Linked DNA regions of Gemmata obscuriglobus. The protein of the gene in region 1 binds, or shares a complex with, the protein of each later gene. Links are inferred from orthologs where the notes say so. Each region holds a gene or a part of one and is shown on either strand. Other genes may lie near its edges.

Region 1 (7,199 bases):
GGCCACGCCAGCCCGGGCATGTACTCGCGGGCCTTCGTCGAGGGCCGACTCGACGAGATCAAGCTCACGAACTTCCGCCAGGAGCTCCAGCCGGGCGGCGGGATCTCGAGTTACCCGCACCCGTGGCTGATGCCGGACTTCTGGCAGTACCCGACGGTGTCGATGGGCCTCGGCCCGATCATGAGCATTTACCACGCGCGGTACAACCGGTACCTGCACGACCGGAGCCTGGCCCAAACGGACAAGGCCCGCGTCTGGGCGTTCCTCGGCGACGGCGAGTGCGACGAGCCGGAATCGCTCGGCGCGATCAGCCTCGCGGGCCGCGAGAAGCTCGACAACCTCACCTGGGTCATCAACTGCAACTTGCAGCGGCTCGACGGCCCGGTGCGCGGCAACTCGAAGATCATCCAGGAGCTCGAAGGGATCTTCCGCGGCGCCGGGTGGAACGTCATCAAGGTGGTCTGGGGGACCGACTGGGACGAGCTACTCAGAAACGACCACACCGGGGCGCTGTCGCGCCGCATGATGGAGGTGGTGGACGGCGAGTACTGCAATTACGTCGGCCGCGACATGCGGACGGCCGACGAGGTGAAGGCCGGGAAGCTGATCAGCGAGGAGGAGGACGCCGAGCGCCGCGGCCAGTACATCCGCGACACGTTCTTCAACACGCCGGAGCTGAAGGCGCTGGTCGAGCACCTCTCGAACAAGCAGGTCGCGGCCCTCAAGCGCGGCGGGCACGACCCGCTGAAGGTGTACGCGGCGTACAAGACCGCGACCGAACACAAGGGGCAGCCGACCGTCATCCTCGTGAAGACGGTGAAGGGCTACGGCATCCCCGGCGACGGCGGCCAGGGCAAGTTCACCACGCACCAGCTCAAGAAGCTGGCGGTGCAGATCGAGGCCGTGCCCGACATGAAGCCGGAGGAGAAGGCGAAGCGCCAGATGCTCGCCGCGCTCCGCCAGTTCCGCGAGCGGTTCGAGCTGCCGGCCATTTCCGACGAGGAGCTGGAACACATCCCGTTCTACCGGCCGTCGGCCGACAGCCCCGAGGCCAAGTACGTCCGGGCGCGCCGCGCCGCGCTCGGCGGGCCGCAGCCGTTCCGCAACAACCAGTTCGTGCCGTGCCGCCCCCCGGAGCGCAAGGGGTTCGAGCGGCTGTACGCGGCCACGATCGCGGGCAAGGGCCAGTCCACGACGCTCGCGTGGGTCAACCTCATGACCCAGCTCTGCCGCGACCCGAACGTCGGCCAGCTCCTCGTGCCGATCGTGCCCGACGAGGGCCAGACGTTCGGCATGCCGCCGATGTACAAGGCGTTCGGCATGTACTCCAGCGTCGGGCAGCTCTACACGCCGGTCGACAAGGGCTCGCTGTCGGAGTACCGGGAGTCGAAGACCGGCCAGATCCTCCAGGAGGGGATCAACGAGGCGGGCAGCATGGCGAGTTGGATCGCGGCCGGCACCGCGTACAGCACGCACGGCGTCAACACGATCCCGTTCTACATCTACTACTCGATGTTCGGGTTCCAGCGGATCGGCGACCTCGCCTGGGCCGCCGCCGACGCCCGCTGCCGCGGGTTCCTGATGGGCGCCACCGCCGGCCGCACCACCATCAACGGCGAGGGGCTCCAGCACGAGGACGGCCACAGCCACCTCGTCGCCATGACCATCCCCACGTGCCGCACCTACGACCCCGCGTTCGCCTACGAGCTCGCGGTGATCGTCGAGGAGGGCATCAACGCGATGTACGTGCGGGGCGAGGAGTGCTTCTACTACCTCACCATTTACAACGAAAGCTACGACATGCCCGCGATGCCGAACGAAGACGTTCGCGCGGGCATCATCAAAGGCCTGTACCCGGTGAAGACGGTGCGGCCCGAGGGCGCAAAGCTCGAGGTGCAACTGCTCGGCAGCGGTGTGATCCTGAACGAGGCGCTGCGGGCGCAAGGCATCCTCGCCGAGAAGTACGGCGTCGCCAGTACCGTGTACAGCGCGACCAGCTACCAGATGCTCCGCAAGGACGCGATCGAGTGCGAGCGCCACAACCGGCTGCACCCGGACGCGCCGAAGAAAACGCCCTACGTCTCCCAGGTGCTGGGCAACACCAAGGGGCCGATCGTCGCCACCAGCGACTACATGCGGGCGCTGCCCGAGACCGTGGCACCGTACCTCAACGGCCGGCTGCTCGCGCTGGGCACCGACGGCTTCGGCCGCTCGGAAACCCGCAAGGCGCTCCGTCGGTTCTTTGAAGTGGACGCCGAGAACGTGGCGGTCGCGGCGCTCTACTCGCTGTTCCAACAAGGGCAACTCGACCCCGGCACCGTCAAAAAGGCGGTCGCGGAACTGGGCCTGAACCCGGGCGCACCGCACCCGTGGACGGTCTGATACACATACCCGGTAATATTGCCGCTTTCTTGACGAGCCGCGACCGCCAGGGAGCGGTGCCACGTATCCCGCTCCCTGGCGGTCGCGGCTCGTCAAGAAAGCGGCACCCGTTGCGGGTTCATGTATGAGGACCGGCTCACACGTTGCCAACCCGAAGGTCGTAAAGCCGCACAACAATCTCCGGCTTTACGACCTTCGACTTTCGAACCTTCGACAGCACGCGAAGCAAGCATAAAGAGCCACACATGGACTTTCATCTGCCGAACCTGGGCGAGGGCATTGAGGGCGGAACCATCACCTCCGTGCTGGTGAAGCCCGGCGACACGGTCACCACCGGTCAGCCGGTGATGTCCGTCGAGACCGATAAGGCGTCGATGGAAGTCAATGCCGAGTCCGACGGCACCGTGGACGCTGTGCTGGTGAAGCCCGGCGACAAGGTGAGCATCGGCGCCCCACTCCTGAAACTCGGCGGCGGCCAAAAGGCCGAACCGAAGGCGGAAGCGAAACCGGCCGCGAAAGCCGCGGCCGAGGCGAAACCCGAGCCGCCCCCAAAGGCCGCTCCGGCGCCCGCTCCGTCGAGCGGCGCGGCGACCGCGTTCGCGCTCCCCGCGCTCGGCGAGGGCATTGAGGGCGGGACCATCACCGCGGTGTTCGTCAAAGCCGGCGACGCTGTGAAAGCCGGCCAGAACGTTGTCGCGATCGAAACCGACAAGGCCGCGATGGAAGTGGCCGCCGAAGCCGACGGCACCGTCGAGGCGGTCCACGTCAAGCCCGGCGACAAGGTGAGCATCGGCGGCCCGCTGCTAACGCTCAACGGCGGGGCTGCACCTCAACCGCAGCCGAAGGCGTCCGCCCCAACTCCCCAGCCGCCCGCGACGAAACAACCCGCCACTGAACAGGCAAAGCCCCAACCGCAGCCGACGCATGCGGCGTCCGCCAACGGGAGCAACGGCGCCACAAAGGCGATTATTCCAGCCGGCCCGGCTACGCGTAAACTGGCCCGCGAGCTGGGCGTCGCGCTCGCCGAGGTCAAGGGCACGGCCCGCGGCGGCCGCGTCACCCTGGACGACCTCAAGGGCTTCGTGAAGGGCGAGCGCACCCGCGCCAAGGAGAGCGGCAGCGCGGGCGGGGCGCTCGCGGCCGACGCGGTCGTCGTTAACAAGTACGCGCTCCCGCCGCTGCCCGACTTCTCGAAGTACGGCGCGGTCGAGGTCGCCGACGTTGCGACCATCCGCCAGACGATCGCGAAGAACCTCACCGCCGGCTGGCGCACCATGCCGATGGTGACCCAGCACGAGCTGGCCGACATCACGGACCTCGAAGCGGGCCGCAAGCGGTTCGTGGACCAGCTCCCGAAGGGCGCCTCCAAGATCACGATGACGGTGCTCGCCATCAAGGCGTGCGTCGCGGCGCTCAAGGAGTTCCCGCGGTTCAACAGCTCCTACGACATGAACGCCGGGAAGCTGATCCTCAAGAAGTACTTCCACATCGGCATCGCGGTCGATACCGAGCGCGGGCTGGTGGTGCCAGTGATCCGCGACGCCGACAAGAAGAGCATCCGCGACCTCGCCGCGGAGGTCTCTGCCCTCGCGGTCAAGGCGCGTGACAACAAGCTGAGCATCGACGAGATGCGCGGCGGCACGTTCACCATCACCAACCTCGGCGGGATCGGCGGGACCGCGTTCACCCCGATCGTAAACTACCCGGAGGTGGCCATTCTCGGGCTGTCGAAGTCGGCGATGCAGCCGATCGTAAAGGACGGCCAGATCGTCGCCCGGCTGATGATGCCGCTGAGCCTGACCTACGACCACCGGGTCATCGACGGCGCCGACGGGTGCCGGTTCACGGTGCGGCTCGCGCAACTCTTCAGCGACCCACTGCGGCTCCTCATGGAAACGTGAGCCCGAAGCAGGCAGTCGTGATCGCGCGGGAGCGGCACACCATCCGCTCCCGCGCGGCCGCGGCTCATTGCCAAACGTTACAAACGTTCCCGGCCGCGGAGCCAGAGGCGCGAGCCCCGAAACCCGATCACACACCGCGAACAAGATCGCGGCCCGCGCGCCACCACAACCCGGCGGCGGCTAAAACACAGACGGCCGCGGCGGCCAACAGCCAGCGAAACAAATCCTCCTGAGAGATCGCCAGTTCGCTCCGCGCGGCGTTCCACACCGCCGCCGGCCAGCCCGCCGCCAACAGGGCCACCGGCAGCAGCAGCCGGAACGCCCGCACGTCCGCCACACAGCGAACCGTCAGCCACGCTCCGAGTGCGATAACGAACGCGATCCCGGATGCGGACAGTACCGCCGCCGCTACCCCCACCCGCACGCCCTGTTCGGCGATGAACGCCATCCCCACGGCGGTCACCGCGACCGCCACGAACCCGCTCCCGCGTTCCGCGTGCGCCTGAACCTTCGACCGCAGCACGGCCCGCCGGTCGAGCGGGGCGGCGAGGAGCGAATCGAGTGTGGCACGGAACCGCTCCCCCGCCACCGCCCCGCTCACCCCGACCGCCACCGGGAGGAGGTAGCGCCCGGCCGCCAGAACTCCGGCGGCCATCAGCAGCCACCCGCCCTCAACGGCCGACAGAGTCCGAGACCGGGACGCGTCGCCCGCGTTGAGACCACGCACCAACCGATCGACCTGGGCCCAGGTGCCCCACAACAGGCACAGCAGCGCGAGCACGGCCGCGAGCCCCCTCAGCACCTTTGACGCCAGCGGCAAGGTCCACGCCGGGCGCCAGCCCACGCACCGCTCTTTCCACAGCACCGGATCGGCCGGATCGAGCGGCGGGAGGTCCGGCGGCACCTCGTCTTCGGGCCGGATGAGGGGCGGTTCCGCCGGCCGTGGCGGCGGCGGGTACGTGGTCACCGGTGGCGGGCCGGCCGTCGCCTCGCGGAGCCGCAGCGCCCCCGCCGCCCGGGCCAGCAGCGCGAACCCGATCAGCACCTGAAGCAGCGGGTAACCCACCGCGAGTACCAAGAAATCGGTGTCGGAAAGTCGGAACCGGGAAGCCAGCACCAGTACGCCGAACGGCGTCGCTAACAGACACGGCGGCACGAAGGCGCCGCACACCAGTACCACGGCCCGCCCGTAAGCGCCGACGACCGCGGACCGCAAGTCGGGCGCGCGGCACGCGGCCCCGACGCCGATCGCACCGCACAGCACCACGGTCCCAACGGTCAGAGCGTAGCCCGCGCCCAGCAGCCGCACATCAATGCCACCGAACAGGACCGTGATCATGAGCACCGGCACCCCCGCCAGCACCGCCGCCAGCACGAACGCGATGCGCCCGGCCGCCTTGCCGAACACGATCTCCCGGTCGCTCATCAGCGTGATGAGCAACAGGGGGAGCGTTTGCCGGTCCTTCTCCTCGGCGACCGCCGAAGCGGCCAGCGCCGGCGTCACCGCGACCACGGCGATCAGTTGCGCTTCGAGGGTGAGCAGTGCGAACGTGCTCGCGAACTCCGCGCACTCGCGCAACGAGAGCGGGGGCAAGCGGGACAGGAAAATGAGGCGCAGGGGCAACGGGGAGAACGAGTAAGCCGTCAGCCCGAGGAACGTGAGGAACAGGGCGTAGAGGAGCACCAACCGGACGCGCATGGCCTGGCCGCGCCGGGCCAGCCGGCGCAACTCCCACACGGCCAACGTGCCGACCGAGGCGAACGGCCACACGCTACTGGTCCTGGAGCCCGAGTGCGACCCCGGCGCGGCCGAACGGGCCGACCGCCGTGGGCCACGCGCTCACCGCCTTCACCTCGGCGCCCTGGTTGTGCGAGAGCCGGGTGTTGTGCCGGGCCGCCCACAGCCGCCCCCAAACGTGACCGGCCCGGAGGTCCTTCGGCATCTTCTCGGCGGCGGGCAGTTCGGCCCAACTGTCGTCGGCCCGCTCCTTCGACGCGCCGGACCGGAACGCCGCCGCAGACCCTTGCGCCCACGCCTGGAGCCCGTCGTCGCCGATCAGCTTCGCCAGCTCCTTGGCCTGATCGTGCCGCCCCTTCTCAGCCGCAATCTGCGTCAAACGGAGGACCGAGTAGCCAAACGCCTTGTTGGACCGGTTCGCGGCGATCAACCCGAGCGCGGCGTCGAGGGCCGGAGCGGGATCGGCGGACCAGTCCGCACAGAGCACCAGCGCCCGCACCTGGCCTTCGGGGGTGCCGCGGCGCTGGGCCAGTTTCAGCGCCTCGTCGGGCTGGCCGTCGAGCAGGTACTTGCCGGCGTAGGCGAGTCGGGAGGCGTCGGACACCGGGTCGGTCGCCGGCGGCTGGATGAACTGCCGGGGCTTGTCGCCGTCGAGCGCCAGGAACAGCGTCTGGGCGCTCGACGGCGTCGGTGTCCCCTGCATCAGAGCCGGTCCGCGGCCCTTCAGTTCGTCCATCACCTTCCGCACGAGCGGCGAGCCCTTGTCGAGCCGGTACAATTCAAGCGCGATGAGCGCCCGCCCTTCATCCTGTTCGAAGGGGGCGAACAGCGTCAGCGGGATGAGGTCCACCGCCAGCGCGGCCTGTCCCCGTTGCGCGAGGCCGCGGGCGAGCCGTCGGGCGAGGTGGTTCTTGAAATCGAACTCGGCTCCCTGCAACAGCGCGAGCGTGAGGCGCAGCTCCTCATGAACCGTGTAGACCCGTTCGTTGAGCCGCGGCCGGATGGTGGATTCCGGCGTCCACCGGATGCGGAGCTGGTCGCGGATCTGCTGTTCTTCGCCGGCGAGTAGCAGCGTTGCAGCGGCGAGTTCCGCGGCCACCGCGTACCGAACGGGGGATGGCGGGGCTTTGCGGACCGCGTCGCGCGCCTTCGCGAAGTGTTCGATCGCCTCTTGCAGC
Region 2 (7,265 bases), 2.5 Mb from region 1 along the record:
GCGGTGTCGGCGCAGAGCTACCTCAACATCCCGCGCATCATCGCCACCGCCGAGAAGACCGGGGCGCAGGCGATCCACCCCGGGTACGGGTTCCTGTCCGAGAACAGCAAGTTCGCCGAGCAGTGCCGGGACTCCGGCATCGAGTTCATCGGGCCGCCGGTCGGGGCGATGGACCGGCTGGGCAACAAGGACAAGTCGAAGACGGTCGCGCGGGCCGCGAAGGTGCCCACGGTGCCCGGCAGCGACGGGTTGGTAGAGACCGAGGAGCAGGCGAAGAAGTTCGCCAACATGGTCGGTTACCCGGTGCTGGTGAAGGCGTCGGCGGGGGGCGGCGGGCGCGGGATGCGCGTGGCCCGCGATGACGCCTCGCTGGCGACCGGGCTCTCGGCGGCGCGGGCCGAGGCCGAGGCCGCGTTCAAGGACGGGAGCGTGTTCCTGGAGAAGTACCTGGACCGCCCGCGGCACGTCGAGGTGCAGCTCATCGGCGACCAGCACGGGAACGTGATCCACCTGTTCGAGCGGGACTGCTCGCTCCAGCGGCGGCACCAGAAGCTGGTAGAGGAGTCGCCGTCGCCGAACCTGCCGGACAGCGTCCGGCAGGAGATGTGCGCCGCGGCGGTGCGGCTGGCGAAGGAGGCGGGGTACTACAACGCGGGGACGTGCGAGTTCCTCGTGGACCAGCAGAACAACTACTACTTCATCGAGGTGAACGCCCGCGTGCAGGTGGAGCACCCGGTCACGGAACTGGTGACGGGCGTGGACGTGATCCGCGAGCAGATTCGGGTCGCGGCGGGCGAAAAACTGCGGTACGAGCAGAAGGACGTTCAGCAGCGCGGGCACGCGATCGAGGTGCGTATCAACGCCGAGGACCCGGCCCACGACTTCCGCCCCAGCGCGGGGACCGTGAAGACGTGGCGACCACCGGGCGGCCCGGGAGTGCGGATCGATTCGCACGTGTGCGCCGGCTACCGGGTGCCGCCGAACTACGACAGCATGGTGGCGAAGCTGCTCGTCCACCAGCCGACGCGGGCGGAGGCGTTCGCGGTCATGCGGCGGTGCCTGCGGGAGTTCGTGGTGGAGGGCATCCACACGACGATCCCGATCCTGAAAACCATCTTCGACAACGAAGACTTCATCGCGGGCAACGTGGACACGACGTACATCGAGCGCGTGATGATGCCCCCCAAGGTCAGTTAAACGATAGCGGCGCGTACGCGGTGGCCGGCCCCAATCGGCCGCCGCGCACGTGCCGTCGTCCGGCTCCTCTCCCACTCAGCCGAAGTACCGTTTCTCATTGCGTAACGCGCGGCACTGCTTCACAATCAGTCAGCGATGGTCCCCGACCGTGTGACGAGGTGAAGTCCCGCCGTGGCGGTTTGCCCCATGCTCCTCTTGGTGTTTCTCCCCACGCTGGCTCTGCCGTTCTGCCGTCCCGTGGTGCCCACTCCCCCGATGGCATCGGTCCCCCCGGCCGCCGGGCTGAATTGCGTTCCTGGAACCAGTAGGTGGCAGTTTGAGGCACAAGAGTAACCGGGCCACCGGATCGTTCCAAACCGTGAAGGGCGGTCGGTCGATCGATAAAGAACAGACGCAAAGGTAGCGGCGTTTGTCAGTACCGCGGCGCTGGTGCCGTAGTTCGTCCGGAGTTGCCCATGCCCATTACGATTAACTGTAAGTGCGGAAAAATCTTACGCGTGCCCGATGCGTCCGCGGGCAAGCGGGCTAAGTGCCCCGTTTGCAACTCCGTTTTCACCGTACCCGAGCCCGAGCCAGTGCTGGAAATCGTTGAGGTTCTGGATGTCGCGGAGGTCGTGCCGCCCCCGCTGCCGCCCGAACCGGAACAGCCGCCGGCGGTTCCCAGACCGTCCGGGTATCGCAAGCCACAACTCGAAGACGACGAAGAGGACAAAAGCACCTACGGCTTGGCCGAGTCGGAACCGACCAGTTCCGCCCTCGACCGCGACGGTAACGCGCGCCAGAAGGGCACGAAGGGGCTTCCGAATTTTAACAAAGGTCGCAAGAACTACGGCTGACGTTATTCCCTCACTCACCGATTCGAATGCCCATTACTTTTGACTGCGCGTGCGGTCGGCACTTCAGCGTGTCCGACGAGTACGCGGGGAAACGCACCAAATGCCCGTCGTGCGCCGCGCCGCTCACGGTGCCGGCGCCGGAAGTGGCGGCCCTCGCACCGGCGTCCGAGGAGGAGGCCGCGTACCGGGCGCTGATGGACAGCCCCGAACCGGAGCCGGCAAACGCGCCGGCCTGGAGCGCTCCGCGTCCGGAACCGGACGAGCCGGCTCCGAAGCCCAAACCCAAAATCCCGGCTCTTGAGAAGCGCCGGTCCGTTCCGTCGGCCCCGCGGGCGGACGACTACGACCCGCCCCCGTCGCGCGGCGGCGGGATTCACATCTCCTCCGGCGTGCTCGGCGGGTGTGGGATGATGCTGGGCGCGGTGGTGTGGTTCGGGCTGGGCTGGGCCGCCGGGGTCATCTACTTCTACCCGCCGGTCCTGTTCGTGTTCGGACTGGTGGCCGTGGTCCGCGGGCTGCTCGGTCACTCCGAGGACTGACCGCACCGGCGCCGGGCGCCGCCCATACAATTCCGGTAAGGCGAGCGGGGGGCGTATGCCCCCTGTTTGCGTTTTCACGGAGAACCGAACATGTCCGACGTTCGTGAAACGGCGCTCCTCGTTATCGGCGGCGGCCCCGGCGGGTACCCCGCCGCCCTGCACGCGGCCGATAGCGGCATCAAGGTCACGCTGGTGGACGAAGGCGCGAAGCTCGGCGGCGTGTGCCTGAACCGCGGGTGCATCCCCAGCAAAGCGCTGCTGCACACGGCCAAGATCATTCGCGAAGCGCACGAAATGGCCGCTTACGGAGTCACGTTCGGCGAACCGAAACTCGACCTCGCCAAGCTACGCGACTTCGTGCAGGCGAAGGTGGTCGGCAAGCTCACCGGCGGCATCGGGCAGCTCACGAAAGGCCGCGGGGTCGACGTGGTGAAGGGCCGCGCGGTCTTCACCTCCCCCAACACGGTGGAGGTGACCGGCGACCAGCCCCAGACCATCAAGTTCCAGAACTGCATCATCGCGACCGGGTCGCTGCCGGCGATCCCGAAACAGTGGCAGATCAACGACGACCGCGTGATGGACAGCACCGGCGCCCTGCTACTGCCGGACGTGCCCAAGAAGCTGCTCGTCATCGGCGGCGGTTACATTGGGCTGGAGATCGGCAGCGTGTACGCGGCGCTGGGGAGCAAGGTCACGGTGGTGGAGGCGCTCGAACGCCTCCTGTTCATGGCCGATAAGGACCTGGTCGATCCGCTGGAGCGGAAGCTCAAGACCGAGTTCGAGGCGATCTACACGTCCACGAAGGTGATGGGGCTGGAAGCCACGCCCGAAGGGATCGTGGTGAAGCTCGAAGGGGCCGGCGCGCCCGCGTCGCTCACCTTCGACCGCGTGTTGATTTCCGTGGGCCGGCGGCCGAACTCCGCGGGGCTGGGGCTCGACAAGGCCGGGGTGAACGTGACCGACCGGGGGTTCATCCCGATCGACAAACAGCGCCGCACCAACGTGCCGCACATTTTCGCGATCGGCGACGTGGGCGAGGAGCCCGGCCTCGCGCACAAAGCGACGGCAGAGGCACGAGTTGCGGTGGAAGTGCTCCACGGCGAGCCGGCCGAATGGAACCCGCGGGCCATTCCCGCTGTCATCTTCACAGACCCCGAAATCGCCTGGGCCGGGATCACCCAGAAGGAAGCGGAAGAGAAGAAGGTTCCGCACGAGGTGCTCACGTTCCCGTGGGCGGCGAGCGGCCGGGCCGTGAGCATCGCGCGCACGGAGGGCCGCACGAAGATGATCGTCGATCCGGAAACCAAGCGGGTGCTGGGGGTCGGGATCGTCGGGGCGGGGGCCGGCGAGATGATCGCCGAAGGGGTGCTCGCCATCGAGATGGGCGCGGTGGCGCGGGACGTGTTAGAGAGTATTCACCCGCACCCGACGCTCAGCGAGACGGTGATGGAGAGCGCCGAACTGGCCTACGGGGCCGCGACCCACGTCGCGAAGCCGCGCAAGGCGGCGAAGTAACGTACTCCATGGCGGGCGGGACAATTGCTCTCGCCCGCCGGAGCGAGAGGGACGAATGACCGAGGCCGACTGGTGGGCGACATCGTACCCCGACAAACTGCTGAACTGGCTCTTTTACACCGCGCAGGCGTCCGAGCGCAAGTTCCGGCTGTTCTCGCTCGCGTGCTGCCGCCAGGTGGGCGACCTGCTCGCCGACAGCGCGTTCCCGCAACTCCTGGTTTTGATGGAGGTTCTGGCCGACGACCCGGTTGACGCGGCGAAGATCGAGCGGCTCCGGCGTGCCGGCCGGGACAACCTGTACTCGGTCAGTTCCGCCCACCGGACCCCGAAGTGGCACGCGCGGAACGCCGCGCTGTGCGGAACCGGTGCGCTGTGGGAGGGCCGCGGGTGGCAGTCGCGGCCGGCGTACTGGGAATACGTGTACCAGAATTCGGAAGGCGGCTGGCTGCTCGGCCCGTTCCCGCACGTCGTCTCGGAGGCCGTGTTCTGCGCTCACCCGCGGAGCGAACAGGCCGAAGCGCTGGCGCACCAGTTGCGAGTGATCCGCGACCTGTTCGGGCCGCTCCCGTTCCGGGACATAACCGTACCCCAGGCGTGGCTCACGTCCGACGTGCTGGCGCTGGCCCGCGGCATCTACGACGAGCACGCGTTCGAGCGGATGCCGATTCTGGCCGACGCGCTCCAGGAAGCGGGCTGCGACAACGACGACATCCTGGACCACTGCCGCCACGAGCCGTTCTTCGTCGGCGGTGACGCGCCCAAGCACCGCTCGGCCGCGTCCGGCCACGTGCGCGGGTGCTGGGTCATCGACCTTCTATTGCGCCGCCCGTGGCGATCCGCCCGTCCGCACCCGCGGAGGTGAGCTGGTAGAATGCTCCCGAACCCTCTGGGAACAGGAGCAACCCATGCCGACGCCGCTCGCGGGATACACTCCGTACAAGAACCTGCCCCCACTCGCCGGGCTTTGTACCGTTGAAGAAGCGGCCAAGCCCGGGTTGTCGGTGGAGGAGTGCGTTCGGCGGCTGAAGCGGTTCCACTACTGTTTTAAGCGACTGCATCAGATCCTGACGGCCCGCATCACCGCGGAGCCGATCTACGAACTCAAAACCGGTTTCGCTCACCACGCCTACCTCTGCGCCGAACACGTCACCGCGCTGCGCACGCGCATCGGCGAGATGCGCGAACCGCCACTGGGACTCGAAGACGTGCCGCACCCGGCACTGGAAGTCTTCTTCGATGAGATCCTGTGCGCGCCAACGACGGAGGAGTTGGTGAGTGGGCACGGGGCGGCGGTGTACGCGCTCTGGAACGCCATCGCACAATATGAGGCGGACACCAACCCGCTCACGGACGCCCCGTCTCGCCGCCTGCTTCGCTTTGCTCGGATCGAAGTTGACGACATGATGAATTGGGGCAGTCTGGCCCTCAATGGAATTGCAGATCCCGAGAACGAAGCACAGCGCCTGGAGTGGTGCCGTTACCTCGGTCGGCTGCTCGAAGCGGCAGGCGGCCTCGACGGTTCACAAGAACCCACCCCCCAGCCCCCTCCCCGCAGGGAGGGGGAACAAGAAGGAGCACCGACTTACTCTCCCTCCCTGCGGGGAGGGGGCTGGGGGGCAGGGCCGCCGCGCCGTTATTCCGCAACACCCTACCAGTACGACCCGGTCCCGAAGCGCGATGAGCGGTTCACCGATCCGTGGAACCAGGGCGTGAACGCGGAAGCGTTCCTCTACAACGAGGCGTACCCGGCCCGCGCCAAGGCGCTGATGATGCTCTACAAGCGCCTGCGCGAGATCGATGTGCCCGAGATGATGGCGAGCATCATCGCCCAGACGCCGGGCAAGCCGTGGGGGTACTACCGCGACATGTCGCGCCAGTTGTGGGACGAGGCCCGGCACGCGATGATGGGCGAAGTCGGGTTCGTCGCGCTCGGCGTCGACTGGACGAAGGCCAAGATCACGTTCAACTGGTCGCACCGGCTCAACACCGAATGCACCCCGATGGAGCGGCACGGGGTGCTGTACTTCATCGAGCAGGGGCTGATGCCGCGCACCGGCAAGCGGTACGAGTTCGAGGTGGGACAGGCGTCCGGGCTGCCGCTCATCGCCACCATTCAGGACTTCGACTGGGCGGACGAGGTGCTGCACTCGCAGATCGGCCGGTCGTGGTACGTGCCGCAGTTCGGTAGCCTACGCGAGGCGCTCGACTACGGCGACGCGGCGTGGTCGAAGGTGCTGAGCAACTGGGCCACCGTAAAGGAACAGGGACTGACGCAGCACGAAAACTGGTGGCCCGCGGTGTACCGCATGGCGTGCGCCGCGGACGGCACGGAGCCGGACCCGCAGGCGCTCGCGTTCGCCGAAACCTACGAGGCGAAGCGCGCCGACCTCCAGCGGATCGCCGCGGAGTAGCTGCGTTCGCTGCTCAAGAGACAGGTTCGGGAGAATTCCTGCGCGCCAGCGCCATCCCAGCGAGCAGCAAGAACACCGCGCCGATTCCCGCGGCCATGCCGAACAGTACCGGGCCGACGCCCGCCACCGTGATCGCATGCCCCGCGAGCAGGTGCCCGATCGGGGCGCTGCCGCTCAGCGTCATGGCCCAGACCGCCATGACTCGGCCCCGCACCTCGTCCGGCACCGCGAGTTGGAGCGTTGACTGCGCGGTGGAAAGGAACAGGATCATCCCGAACCCGACCGCCGCGCAACACCCGCACGCGAGCCCGATTACCTGGGCGAAACCCAAGCCCGCCATGCCCGCGGCGCACGCCGCCGCGCCCGTGATCAGGAACGCGCCGCGCCGAGATACGCTGCCGAACGTCGCGGTGGCGAGCGCCGCCCCCAGCGCCCCCGCCCCGAGCGAACTCAGCAGTAAGCTGTATGCCTCCTCCTTCAGCCCAAGCTGGAGTCGGGTGTACGCGGGCAGGACGGTAATCACCGGCCACCCGAACGCGCTGAGCGCGAACGTGAACAGCACCACCGCGCCGAGCGCCGGGTGCTCGCGCAGGTAGAGGACGCCGGCGAGAGGCGAAGCCGCCGGCTTCTCGTGCCGCCGCGGCTCCGGAATGCGCCGCAGCGCCCGCAACACCGCCAGGAAGCTCAGCGCGTTCAGCGCGAAGCACGTGGTCGCGCCGATCGTGACACCGCTCGCCCCTTCGGGTAAATGCGGCGCGACCTTGCCC

Evidence for each region.
Region 2: the proteins of GobsT_RS23495 (region 1) and lpdA are in contact, whole or in part, in a crystal structure (PDB 1EBD), measured with the Geobacillus stearothermophilus proteins. The link is inferred for Gemmata obscuriglobus from one-to-one orthologs. Residues at the interface, in WP_033016211.1 of Geobacillus stearothermophilus: Ile130, Ala131, Met132, Pro133, Arg136, Arg140, Glu141, Asn155, Arg157; in WP_049624544.1 of Geobacillus stearothermophilus: Pro340, Ser341, Asp344, Tyr345, Arg403, Asp406, Val408, Glu431, Ala432, Gly433, Asp438.

Annotation. Positions count from the first base shown.
Region 1 is NZ_CP042911.1:5,612,248-5,619,446, forward strand. The notes cover bases 2,093-4,955. They hold GobsT_RS23495 (2-oxo acid dehydrogenase subunit E2), read left to right. Parts: upstream 2,093-2,627; coding sequence 2,628-4,283; downstream 4,284-4,955. Other genes in these bases: aceE (pyruvate dehydrogenase (acetyl-transferring), homodimeric type), read left to right, coding at 2,093-2,382; GobsT_RS23500 (ABC transporter permease), read right to left, coding at 4,411-4,955. In the rest of the region: more of aceE, read left to right, coding at 1-2,092; more of GobsT_RS23500, read right to left, coding at 4,956-6,054; GobsT_RS23505 (hypothetical protein), read right to left, coding at 6,056-7,199.
Region 2 is NZ_CP042911.1:8,068,938-8,076,202, forward strand. What follows is about bases 1,946-4,874. They hold lpdA (dihydrolipoyl dehydrogenase), read left to right. Parts: upstream 1,946-2,662; coding sequence 2,663-4,087; downstream 4,088-4,874. Other genes in these bases: GobsT_RS38465 (hypothetical protein), read left to right, coding at 1,946-2,033; GobsT_RS33445 (hypothetical protein), read left to right, coding at 2,060-2,572; GobsT_RS40185 (hypothetical protein), read left to right, coding at 4,143-4,874. In the rest of the region: accC (acetyl-CoA carboxylase biotin carboxylase subunit), read left to right, coding at 1-1,197; more of GobsT_RS38465, read left to right, coding at 1,773-1,945; more of GobsT_RS40185, read left to right, coding at 4,875-4,949; GobsT_RS33460 (hypothetical protein), read left to right, coding at 4,993-6,498; GobsT_RS33465 (MFS transporter), read right to left, coding at 6,512-7,265. UniProt on the Escherichia coli protein: Lipoamide dehydrogenase is a component of the glycine cleavage system as well as of the alpha-ketoacid dehydrogenase complexes.